DNA from 2 places in the Streptomyces sp. NBC_01116 genome. Region 1 is predicted to be linked to the other one. Evidence: riboswitches for the same ligand, from Rfam matches in the RefSeq annotation. Region 1 holds a riboswitch; the other holds the start of a gene.
The links. Region 1 has a riboswitch for glycine ahead of gcvP (aminomethyl-transferring glycine dehydrogenase). Riboswitches for the same ligand answer to the same signal wherever they lie in the genome.

Region 2: linked by a shared signal. The riboswitch ahead of gcvT (glycine cleavage system aminomethyltransferase GcvT) and the one ahead of gcvP (aminomethyl-transferring glycine dehydrogenase) in region 1 are both predicted to bind glycine.

The regions. Positions count from the first base shown of each region.
Region 1 covers NZ_CP108644.1:1,164,713-1,170,068, forward strand. The annotation lists gene gcvP (aminomethyl-transferring glycine dehydrogenase) at 1-2,454, opposite strand, end outside; glycine riboswitch at 2,648-2,745, opposite strand; gene OG245_RS04915 (PRC-barrel domain-containing protein) at 2,878-3,249, shown strand; gene OG245_RS04920 (DNA polymerase IV) at 3,171-4,631, opposite strand; gene OG245_RS04925 (MerR family transcriptional regulator) at 4,733-5,356, opposite strand, start outside.
Region 2 covers NZ_CP108644.1:6,142,937-6,148,292, forward strand. The annotation lists gene gcvH (glycine cleavage system protein GcvH) at 1-286, opposite strand, end outside; gene gcvT (glycine cleavage system aminomethyltransferase GcvT) at 444-1,568, opposite strand; glycine riboswitch at 1,743-1,840, opposite strand; gene OG245_RS27160 (AAA family ATPase) at 2,016-2,708, shown strand; gene OG245_RS27165 (enhanced serine sensitivity protein SseB) at 2,781-3,551, shown strand; gene OG245_RS27170 (enhanced serine sensitivity protein SseB C-terminal domain-containing protein) at 3,787-4,533, shown strand; gene OG245_RS27175 (ABC transporter substrate-binding protein) at 4,962-5,356, shown strand, end outside.

The sequences.
Region 1 (5,356 bases):
CACGATGCACTCGTGCGCGACCAGACCGGCCGGGCCGTTGTACAGGATCGGGAAGTGCGGTTCCAGGCGCTTGGCGATGTAGTTCGCGGCCAGCACGGCGACCTGAGTGGCCCGCTTGAGGCCCTCGCCGCCCATCAGGCGGACGTACGCCCACGAGATCGGCAGAATGCCCGCCGAGCCCCACGGGGCGGCCGAGATCGGGCCCACACCGGTCTCCGGGCCCGCGGCGGGCTGGAGGGGGTGGTTGGGCAGGTACGGGGCGAGGTGAGCGCGGACGCCGACCGGGCCGACGCCGGGGCCGCCGCCGCCGTGCGGGATGCAGAAGGTCTTGTGCAGGTTCAGGTGCGAGACGTCGCCGCCGAACTTGCCGGGCTTGGCCAGCCCGACCAGCGCGTTGAGGTTGGCCCCGTCGACGTAGACCTGGCCGCCCGCGTCGTGCACCTCGCCGCAGATGTCGGCGACGTGCTCCTCGAACACCCCGTGCGTGGACGGGTAGGTGATCATGAGCACGGCCAGCTCGTCGCGGTGCAGCTCGATCTTGGCCCGCAGGTCCGCGATGTCGACCTCGCCGTCGTCGGCGGTCTTCACCACGACGACCTTCATGCCCGCCATGACGGCGCTGGCGGCGTTGGTGCCGTGCGCGGAGGACGGGATGAGGCAGACGGTCCGCTGGTCGTCGCCGTTGGCGCGGTGGTAGGCGCGGACCGCCAGCAGACCCGCGAACTCGCCCTGGGAACCGGCGTTGGGCTGGAGGGACACCGCGTCGTAGCCGGTGACCTCGGCGAGGCGCTCCTCCAGCTCACGGATGAGGGTGAGGAAGCCCTGCGCCTGCTCGGCCGGGGCGAAGGGGTGCAGCGCGCCGAACTCGGGCCAGGTGATCGACTCCATCTCGGCGGTCGCGTTCAGCTTCATGGTGCAGGAGCCGAGCGGGATCATGCCGCGGTCCAGCGCGTAGTCACGGTCGGCGAGCCTGCGCAGGTAGCGCAGCATCGCGGTCTCGGAGCGGTGCTGGTGGAAGACCGGGTGGGTCAGGATGTCGTCGGAGCGCAGCAGGCCCTCGGGCAGCGTGTCGGCGACCGTCGCGTCCAGCGCCTCGATGTCGCCCTCGGCGCCGAAGGCCGCCCAGACGGCGGAGACCTGCGCACGGGTGGTGGTCTCGTCGCAGGCGATGGAGACCTGGTCGGCGTCGACGAGGCGGAGGTTGACCCCGCGCTGCCGGGCGTCCGCGACGATGCCGGCGGCCTTGCCGGGCACCCGCACGGTCAGGGTGTCGAAGAACGCGCCGTGCACGACGTCGGCGCCGGCGCTCCGGAGGCCGTCGGCCAGGATCGCGGCGAAGCGGTGGGTGCGCCGGGCGATCGTCCGCAGCCCGTCGGGGCCGTGGTAGACCGCGTACATCCCGGCCATCACGGCGAGCAGGACCTGCGCGGTACAGATGTTGCTGGTGGCCTTCTCGCGACGGATGTGCTGCTCGCGGGTCTGGAGGGCCAGGCGGTAGGCCTTGTTGCCGTCGGCGTCGACGGAGACGCCGACGAGGCGGCCGGGCAGGGAGCGGGCGAACTTCTCGCGGACCGCCATGAAGCCCGCGTGCGGACCACCGAAGCCCATCGGGACGCCGAAGCGCTGGGTGGTGCCGACCGCGATGTCCGCGCCGAGCGCGCCGGGCGAGGTGAGGAGCGTGAGGGCCAGCAGGTCGGCGGCGACGGTGACGATCGCGCCGAGCCCGTGGGCCTGCTCGATCACGGGCTCGATGGCACGCACGGCGCCGGAGGCGCCCGGGTACTGGAGCAGCACGCCGAAGACGCCGCGCTCGGCGATCTCGGCGGGGATGCCGTCGCTCAGGTCGGCGACGACGACCTCGACGCCGGTGGGCTCGGCGCGGGTCTCGATCACCGCGACGGTCTGCGGCAGGGTGTCGGCGTCGACCAGGAAGACGCCCTTCTTGACCTTGCCGACGCGCCGGGCGAGGGCCATCGCCTCGGCGGCCGCGGTGCCCTCGTCGAGCAGCGAGGCGCCGGAGGTGGGCAGCCCGGTCAGCTCGGCGACCATCGTCTGGAAGTTGAGGAGGGCCTCCAGGCGGCCCTGGGAGATCTCCGGCTGGTACGGGGTGTAGGCCGTGTACCAGGCGGGGTTCTCCATGACGTTGCGCAGGATGACGGGCGGCGTGAAGGTGCCGTAGTAGCCGAGGCCGATCATCGGGGCCAGCACCTCGTTGCGGTCGGCCAGCGACCGCAGCTCGGCCAGGACCTCCGCCTCGGTGCGCGCCGACGGAAGGTTCAGGGCCTCCGCGCTCTTGATCACGTCGGGCACCGCGGCGGCGGTGAGCTCGTCGAGGGAGCCGTAGCCGACCTGGGCGAGCATCTTCGCCTGGGCTCCGGCGTCGGGCCCTATGTGGCGCTGCTCGAACGGAATGCCCTGCTCCAGCTGGGAGAGCGGAGTGCGACGGGGGGTCATGGTGGAGGCCTCCTGGTCTGTCACGACCTGCGAGGGGCACCACGGCGCGGGTGCCCGAACGGCCTCCCCCTCTGTCATCTCAACCTGAGAGCTTCACCGGCCCGCCCGGGGGCGTGCCGACTTTCACCGTCGGTGAGGGTCGAGTCCGCCTGGGCCTGCGCCCGCACGGAATCGCCCTGCTTTCCAGAGTGACCTCGTCCGTGCGGTACGGGGGCCTGAGAGATTCCGGGGAGGAGTTGCTCCTTCGGCGCCTCCGGATTCTGCACCGGAGGACTCTCCCGCACGGGGTCAGCAGCCACTGTCAGCCTACCAGCGGCCACCGTGCGGCAATCCTCGAGTGGCCGACGCCACGGATCTGCACTTGTGTGGTGCTGGTGGAGCGGCAGCGTCCACCCTGAGCAGCTGCGACCAGTGGGAGGCACCGTGCAGACCGATATCGATCCGCGCCGCCTGATCGGCCGCAAGGCATTCGATCGCAAGGGCGCCAAGATCGGAACGGTGGATGAGGTCTATCTCGACGACGCGACGGGTGTGCCCGAGTGGGCGGCCGTCCGCACCGGCCTGTTCAGCAGGGACGCCTTCGTCCCCCTGGAGCCCAGCGAATTCGTCGAGGACGCGCTGCGCGTCCCCTTCGACCGCGCGTTGATCAAGGGCGCGCCGGACTTCGGCGTCGGCCGGCATCTCTCGCCCGAGCAGGAACTGCAGCTCTACCGCCATTACGGGCTGGACTCCTCGTCGCCCGGAGAGCCGGCGCGCGACCGGGACTTCGGCAGGCTGGCGGGCCAGGAGGAGTAGTCGGCCGCGTCACGGACGAGCGGCAGCGGGTCGGCGGGCCGCAGCAGCGGATCGTCGACGCGGAACGTCAGCACCCGGCCGGGTGCGCTCCACGGCTCCTCGAACCGGACGGTGACCCGGCCCACGCCGCTCCCCTGCACCCAACCGTGCCCGTGCTCCTCGTGGCGCACGTCGTGCCCGGCGGGCCAGAGCCGCGCGGCGAGCAGCTCCGCGCCCTCCGGCTCGGGCTCCGCCGGCGCGTTCCCCCCGCCGCCCTCCACAGGTGCCGCCCGGTCCTCCGCCTCGACCCGCCGGGCGAGCTCCCGGGCGTCGGCGGCCTGGGCGAACAGGTCCTCCTGGGTGTAGTCGGCCAGCCCCGTCACGCCGACGCCCAGCAGCCGTACGCCGCCCGTGGTGTCGACGGACTCCAGCAGCCGCCCCGCCGCCTCACGGACCACCGTGGGGTCGTCCGTGGGGCCTCTGAGCGTCTCGGAGCGGGTCAGCGTGGAGAAGTCGTAGCGGCGCACCTTCAGGACCACCGTGCGCCCCGAACGGTCGGCGGCGCGCAGCCGCTCCACACACCGGACCGCCAGCCGCTCCACCTCGGCCCGCACCCGCACCCGGTCGTGCAGGTCCACGTCGAAGGTGTCCTCCACCGATACGGACTTGGCGTCCCGCTCGGCGACCACCGGCCGGTCGTCGAGCCCCAGCGCCATCCGGTAGAGCCCGTGGCCGTGGGCCTTGCCGACCAGCCGTACCAGCTCCGCCTCGCCCGCCTCGGCCAGGTCGTGGACCGTGGTCATCCCGGCGCGTCTGAGATGGTCGCCGGTGGCCGGTCCGACCCCCGGCAGGGTGCGCACCGACATGGGAGCGAGCAGCTCGCGCTCGGTGCCCGGCTCGATGAGCAGCAGCCCGTCCGGCTTGGCCTCCTCGGAGGCGATCTTGGCGAGCATCTTGGAACCGGCCAGTCCGACGGATCCGCTGAGGCCGGTCACCGCGCGGATCGCCACCCGCAGCCCCTCACCCGTCGCACGGGCCGACGCCGCGTCGTCGGCCGTCCCGCCGGCCTCCAGGTCCACGAAGGCCTCGTCCAGGCTGAGCGGCTCCACCAGGGGCGACAGCCGCCCCAGGAGCTCCATCACCTGGTCGCTCACCGCCCGGTACAGCGAGAAGCGCGGCACCAGGTAGGCGGCGTTCGGTGCGAGCCGCCGGGCCTGGGCGGTGGGCATCGCCGAGTGCACGCCCAGGCGCCGGGCCTCGTACGAGGCGGTGGCGACCACTCCGCGAGGTCCGAGGCCGCCCACCACGACCGCCTTGCCGCGCAGGCTCGGCTTGGCCGCCTGCTCCGCCGACGCGTAGAAGGCGTCCATGTCCAGGTGAAGGATGGTGGGCGCGGGTCTCACACCGTCGATGCTGCCCTACGGCACTGACAACGGGACGGTCCGGCGCCCCGTGGGGTGCCGGACCGTCCCGTCGTCGTGTTCGTGCCGTCCGTCCGGGGCGGTCAGACGGCGCGGTTCCGGCGCCGTGCGAGCTCGTCGGCGGGGTTGTGGCCGACGAGCGTCTCGCCGGTGTCGACCCGCTCGCCGTGCAGCTGCGAGAGCGCCGCCTCCACGTCCCGCCAGACGACGCCGACGGCGATCCCGAAGATTCCCTGCCCGCCCTGGAGCAGGCTGACGACCTCGTCGGGCGAGGAGCACTCGTAGACCGTGGCCCCGTCGCTCATCAGCGTCATGCGCTCAAGATCCTGGAAACCGCGGGCCCGCAGATGCTGGACCGTGGTGCGGATGTTCTGCAGGGCGACCCCGGTATCCAGGAAACGCTTGACGATCTTGAGCAGAACCACGTCCCGGAAACTGTAGAGACGCTGGGTCCCCGACCCGTAGGCCGGCCGCACACTGGGCTCGACCAGTCCCGTACGGGCCCAGTAGTCCAACTGGCGGTAGGTGATCCCCGCCGCCGCGCACGCCGTCGGTCCGCGATAGCCGATGTCGTCGGCACCGCTCGCCGCTGCCACGCCGCCCGCTGCCACCGCTGCCGGTGGAACCGGCTGCCTGATGGCGTGGTCGGCTCCACTGCCGTGCTGCGGATACGGCCCACCCGCCGCCGTACCGTCGCCGCTGCTTCT
Region 2 (5,356 bases), 5.0 Mb from region 1:
AGGGAGCGGAGTTCACCAGCGAGGGGTCGTCCACGACGTCCTGGTTGGCCGCCGTCACCTCACCGGTCACCGGCGAGTACAGATCGCTGACGGACTTGGTCGACTCCAGCTCGCCGCAGGTCTCGCCCGCGGTCACCGTGTCACCGACCTCCGGGAGCTGGGCGTAGACGACGTCACCGAGCGCGTTGGCCGCGTACTCCGTGATGCCGATGGTGGCCACGCCGTCCTCGAGGGCCGACAGCCACTCGTGCTCCTTGCTGTACCGCAGCTGCTGGGGGTTGCTCATAACCTGAATTCTCCTGTACGCGGGGGAGTGCTGGTGAACGGTGGTCTTACGGTGTGAGACGGGGGAACGTCACTTCCGTGACGTCCGCGCGCGCGTTGCTCCGGTGGCGCCCGCGCGCGGTCGAGAAGGTCCGGTTACCGCCGGTCCTTCCGGAATGTCACTTCTGGCGCTTGTAGAACGGCAGTGCGACGACCTCGTACGGCTCGTGCGTGCCGCGGATGTCCACGCCCACGCCCTCGGTGCCGGGCACGGCGAAGGCCGCGTCCACGTAGGCCATGGCGATCGGCTTGCCCAGCGTCGGGGACGGGGCGCCGGAGGTGACCTCGCCGATCACCTTGCCGTCGGCGACGACGGGGAAACCGGCGCGCGGGACCCGGCGGCCCTCGGCGATCAGGCCCACCAGCTTGCGCGGCGGGGCGGACTCGGCGCGCTCGGCGGCGGCGGTCAGGGCCTCGCGCCCGACGAAGTCGCCCTCCTTCTCGAACTTCACGACCCGGCCCAGGCCCGCGTCGAACGGGGTGAGCGCGGTCGTCAGCTCGTGCCCGTACAGCGGCATGCCCGCCTCCAGGCGCAGCGTGTCCCGGCAGGAGAGCCCGCAGGGGATCAGGCCGTGCGGCGCTCCGGCCTCGGTCAGCGCCCGCCAGAGCTGCTCGGCGTGCTCGGGCGCGACGAAGAGCTCGAAGCCGTCCTCGCCGGTGTAGCCGGTACGGGCGATGAGCGCCGGGACCCCGGCGACCGTGCCCGGCAGGCCCGCGTAGTACTTCAGCCCGTCCAGGTCGGCGTCGGTGACGGCCTTCATGATGGCGGGCGACTCCGGGCCCTGGACCGCGAGCAGCGCGTACGCGTCCCGGTCGTCGCGCACCTCGGCGTCGAAGCCCCCGGCCCGGGCGGTCAGCGCGTCCAGCACGACCTGCGCGTTGCCCGCGTTGGCGACGACCATGTACTCGTTGGCCCCGCTCTCGCCGAGCCGGTAGACGATCAGGTCGTCCACGATCCCGCCGTCCTCCTGGACGATCATCGTGTAGCGGGCCCGGCCGCTGCCGACGGTGGCGATGTTGCCCACCAGCGCGTAGCTCAGGAAGGCGGCGGCCTCGGGCCCGGTGACGGTGATCTCGCCCATGTGCGACAGGTCGAAGAGACCGGCCCGGGTGCGTACGGCGTTGTGCTCGTCGCGCTCACTGGCGTACCGCAGGGGCATGTCCCAGCCCGCGAAGTCGGTCATGGTGGCGCCGAGCGAGCGGTGCAGGGCGTCGAGGGCGGTGAGACGGGGGGCAGTGCTCATGGATACGGCTCCAGGGCATGACGACGTCAGGACGAATCCTCCCCATCTGTCATCGGAACCTGAGAGGTTCGCCGATAGCCCCTGACGGGGTATGCCCCTGGAGGGCGCCCCGGATCAGGGGGCTCGGCTTGCACCTTGGGTGGAGCCGCGGAACGGCTCGCTTTTCAGATCTGCCTCATCCACGCGGTACGGGGCCTGAGAGATTCAAGGGAGGATCTTGCTCCTTCGGCGCCCGGCTCACACTGTGGCCGGAACTCTCCCGCGCGGATTCGAACGGCCGGTATGCAGTTGGCGGGGTCATCATCGCATGCATTGGGGGAGAGTGGGGGGTCCGCTCCCCACGCAGGTGAATACGGCTACAACAGGCCCTGTGACGGTTGTGCCTCATTGCCTTTTCTTTACACTTCAGAGGCAGGCGTGGGGGACACGACGGCAGGGGGATGGGCGATGACGTTGCAGCGGTCGGCACCGACCGCGGGGGTCGCCAACGGCGCGATGCCCGCACAGCCCGGCGCTCCCGTGCGGGAGCTGCTGACGGAGGGCGCGCCGGTGGTACGCGACCTGCGCGGGCGCACCAGCCATGCCCCGTACGGCCTCGACCTCACCGCAGGTGACGTCGTCGTGGTCTCCGGACTCCCCGGCAGCGGGAAGTCGACCCTCATCCGCCGGGCGGTGCAGGGCCGCGCCATCGACTCCCAGAACACCCGGGACGGCTGGGCCGCCGCCCTGCCCGGTTTACTGCCCTACGCCCTCTACCGCCCCCTGGTCCGCGCCGCGCACTACCTCGGCCTCTGGAACGCCCTGCGCTCCGGTGAGTCCGTCGTCGTGCACGACTGCGGCACCCAGACGTGGGTACGCCGCTGGCTGGCCCGGCACGCCGTGAGCCGGGGCCGCACCCTCCACCTGATCCTGCTCGACGTGACGCCCGAGGTGGCGCGGCAGGGGCAGCGCGAGCGTGGGCGCGGGGTCTCCGGCTACGCCTTCGCCCGCCACCGGCACGCGGTCGCCCGGCTGCTCCGCGACACCGAGCAGGGGCTGCTGCCCGCCGGCTGCACCTCCGCGGTGCTGCTTGACCGCGAGGCCGCGGGAGCGCTCGACCGGATCTCCTTCACGGCCGCCGGGACCTCCGCCGCCCGCTGACGGTTAAGGTGCTGGCCTGAGCAGAGGGCCGCCACGGCGCGGCCGAAGCGGTGGAGAGAGGGCCCAGAGGCAGTGGACATTCCGGCACCCGCACCGGCGCACCCCCAGCAGGGGTGGCCCGCCAACGAGCTCGAAGAGGTGCTGACGGCCTCGCTCGGCGTCCCCGACGCGGGCGGCCGCCTCGTCGAGGTGCTCGGCCGCAGCTCCGTCTGGGTGCCGCTGCCCAACGGCGGCACCCCCGCGAGCGCGGACCTCGACCTGCCGATGATGGAGATCGACGGCGCGGCCTTCGTCCCCGTCTTCAGCTCCGAGGCCCAGTTCCTCAGCTGCGTCGGCAGCCACATGTCCTTCACCGTCGCCCCCGCCCGCGACTTCGCCCGGGGCCTGCCCCCGCAGGTCGGCATCGCCGTGAACCCGGGCGGCGCGGTCGGCATACCGCTTCCGCCGCCCGCCGTCGCCGAGCTGTGCCGGGCCGGCCGCACCGCCCTGGACGGGCCCGCCACCGGCGGCCGGGTCCGGCTGTTCGAGCCGGACTGGCAGCACGACCCGGTCGACTTCCTCACCACCGTGTCCGAGGAGTTCGAGGCCACCGGAGTGGTGAGCACCGCCCGCCGGGCGCTGGCCAGCATCGAGGGCGGCGACCCGGTCCTCTTCGTCGGCGTCGAGTTCGCCACCTGGGACGGCGCGGGACAGAGCGCGCCCATGGACGCCATCGGCCGCGCGCTCGGCCGGGTCCAGACGCCCTGGCCGGTCAATCTGGTCCTGCTGGACGTGGCGGACGACCTGGTCGGCGACTGGATGCGGGAGAAGGTGCGCCCGTTCTACCGCCGCGTGGGCCACTGACCCACCGGCACGACGCCCACTGACGACCGGGGAAGGCAGCCGGGCGACGGTGCCGCCGGACCGTGGCGTCAAGTCGGTGTCAGAAGTGGCGCATAAGCTGGTTTGATGGCGTGGTCGCTCCCGTGCGCCCGGGAGCGACCACGCGAACGCGACGGACCGACACGCGACGGATCGACGAGGGGCGGAACCCAGGGTGAGTGCGTCAGGCACTGCGGCGGCCGGGAAGGTCGAGCACATGCTGCGCCAGGTGACCCCCGGGCGTTACGACGCCTACGAGGCGCTGCTCGCCGCGGTCGCCGAGGGCCGGATCTGGATGCTGCTCTGGCACGGCACGGCCGGCTCACCGGACGCCCAGTACGGCAACATGGAGATCGACGGCCTGGGCTACGCCCCCTGCGTCACCTCAGCCCAGGAGCTGTCCGCCAGCGGCTGGAACCGCGCCCACGAGCTGGTCACCGGACGCGACATCGCCCGCTCCCTGTTCCCCGACCGCTGGGGTATCTGGCTCAATCCGCACGCCCCCGGGGGCGGCGTCGGCATCCCCTGGCTCGACCTGCGGCGCATCGCCACCGGCCTGGACCGGCTGCCCGCCGGACCGCTCCGGCTCTCCGACCCCACCATCGAACTCCCGCAGTTCTACGCCCTGCTCACCCAGAACGCCCACCGCACCCCCGCGATCCGCTCCCTGCGCCGCGCCTGGGTGCACCCCGCGGTCGGCGTCCCGTATCTCGCGATCGGCCTCGACCTCTACGACACCGGACGCGCCTCCGTCGAATCGGTGCGCGAGATGATGCGGCAGTCGGTCGGGGCGGTCCCCGAGGGGCTGCCCGTCTCCACGGTCGCCCTGTCCGACGAGTACGACCCGGTCGGCATGTGGCTGCGCGCGAACGCCCGTCCGTTCTACGACCGCGAGGCGCACGCCCCCGCGGGCCCGCCCCCGGCCGCCGCCCCCGGCTACGGCTACCCGCCCCTTCCCCGCTGACTTCGAAGGGTCCGCTGACCCCGGAGAGGCCCGCCGATCCCGGAAGGGCCCGCCGGGCGGCCCCGGTCGGCCCGCTCAGGGCTCCTTGACGGCGTTCAGGCGCGTGACCTCCGCGGCGTAACCGGCGGTGCGCGGCGCGGACGTGCCGGAGGCGTACAGCGCGGTGCCGACCGCCGGGCAAGCCAGCGGAGGCGGACCGGGGCGGCGCGGTCGGGACCGGCTCGCCGCTCGTGGTCACCCTCCGTCGAACACCCTTCGATGTCCGGCTTGTTAACTTCCCCCGTGAGGATGTCCCGGAACTGGACGGTTTGTTAACTGTCCGGGTCTCGACTAGGTCTCACCGCTATCCGGACTGTTCTCTTGCGGCAGGCACCGTCTGTAGTGTGCGGCCATCAAAGCTCACCACATGGCGAACCAGGGGTGGACCCATGCGCATATTCAAGTCCCGGGCTGTCCGGGCGATCACGACAGCGGTCGCTGTCGGCCTGATCGCCACGGGCTGTTCCAGCGAGCGGGACGAGGGCAACTCCAAGGGGGGCGACAAGGACACGTTCGTCTTCGCCGGAGCCGGTGACCCCGGTTCCCTCGACCCCGCCCTCGCGAGTGACGGCGAGACGTTCCGTGTCACCCGTCAGGCCTTCGAGGCGCTCCTGGAGCACGAGCCCGGTGGCAGCAAGCTCGTCGGCGGCCTCGCGGAGAAGTGGTCGAGCGACCCGGCCGGCAAGGTCTGGACGTTCAACCTGCGCCAGGGCGTGAAGTTCCACGACGGCGAGGCGTTCAACGCCGCCGCGGTCTGCGCGAACTACGACCACTGGTTCAACTG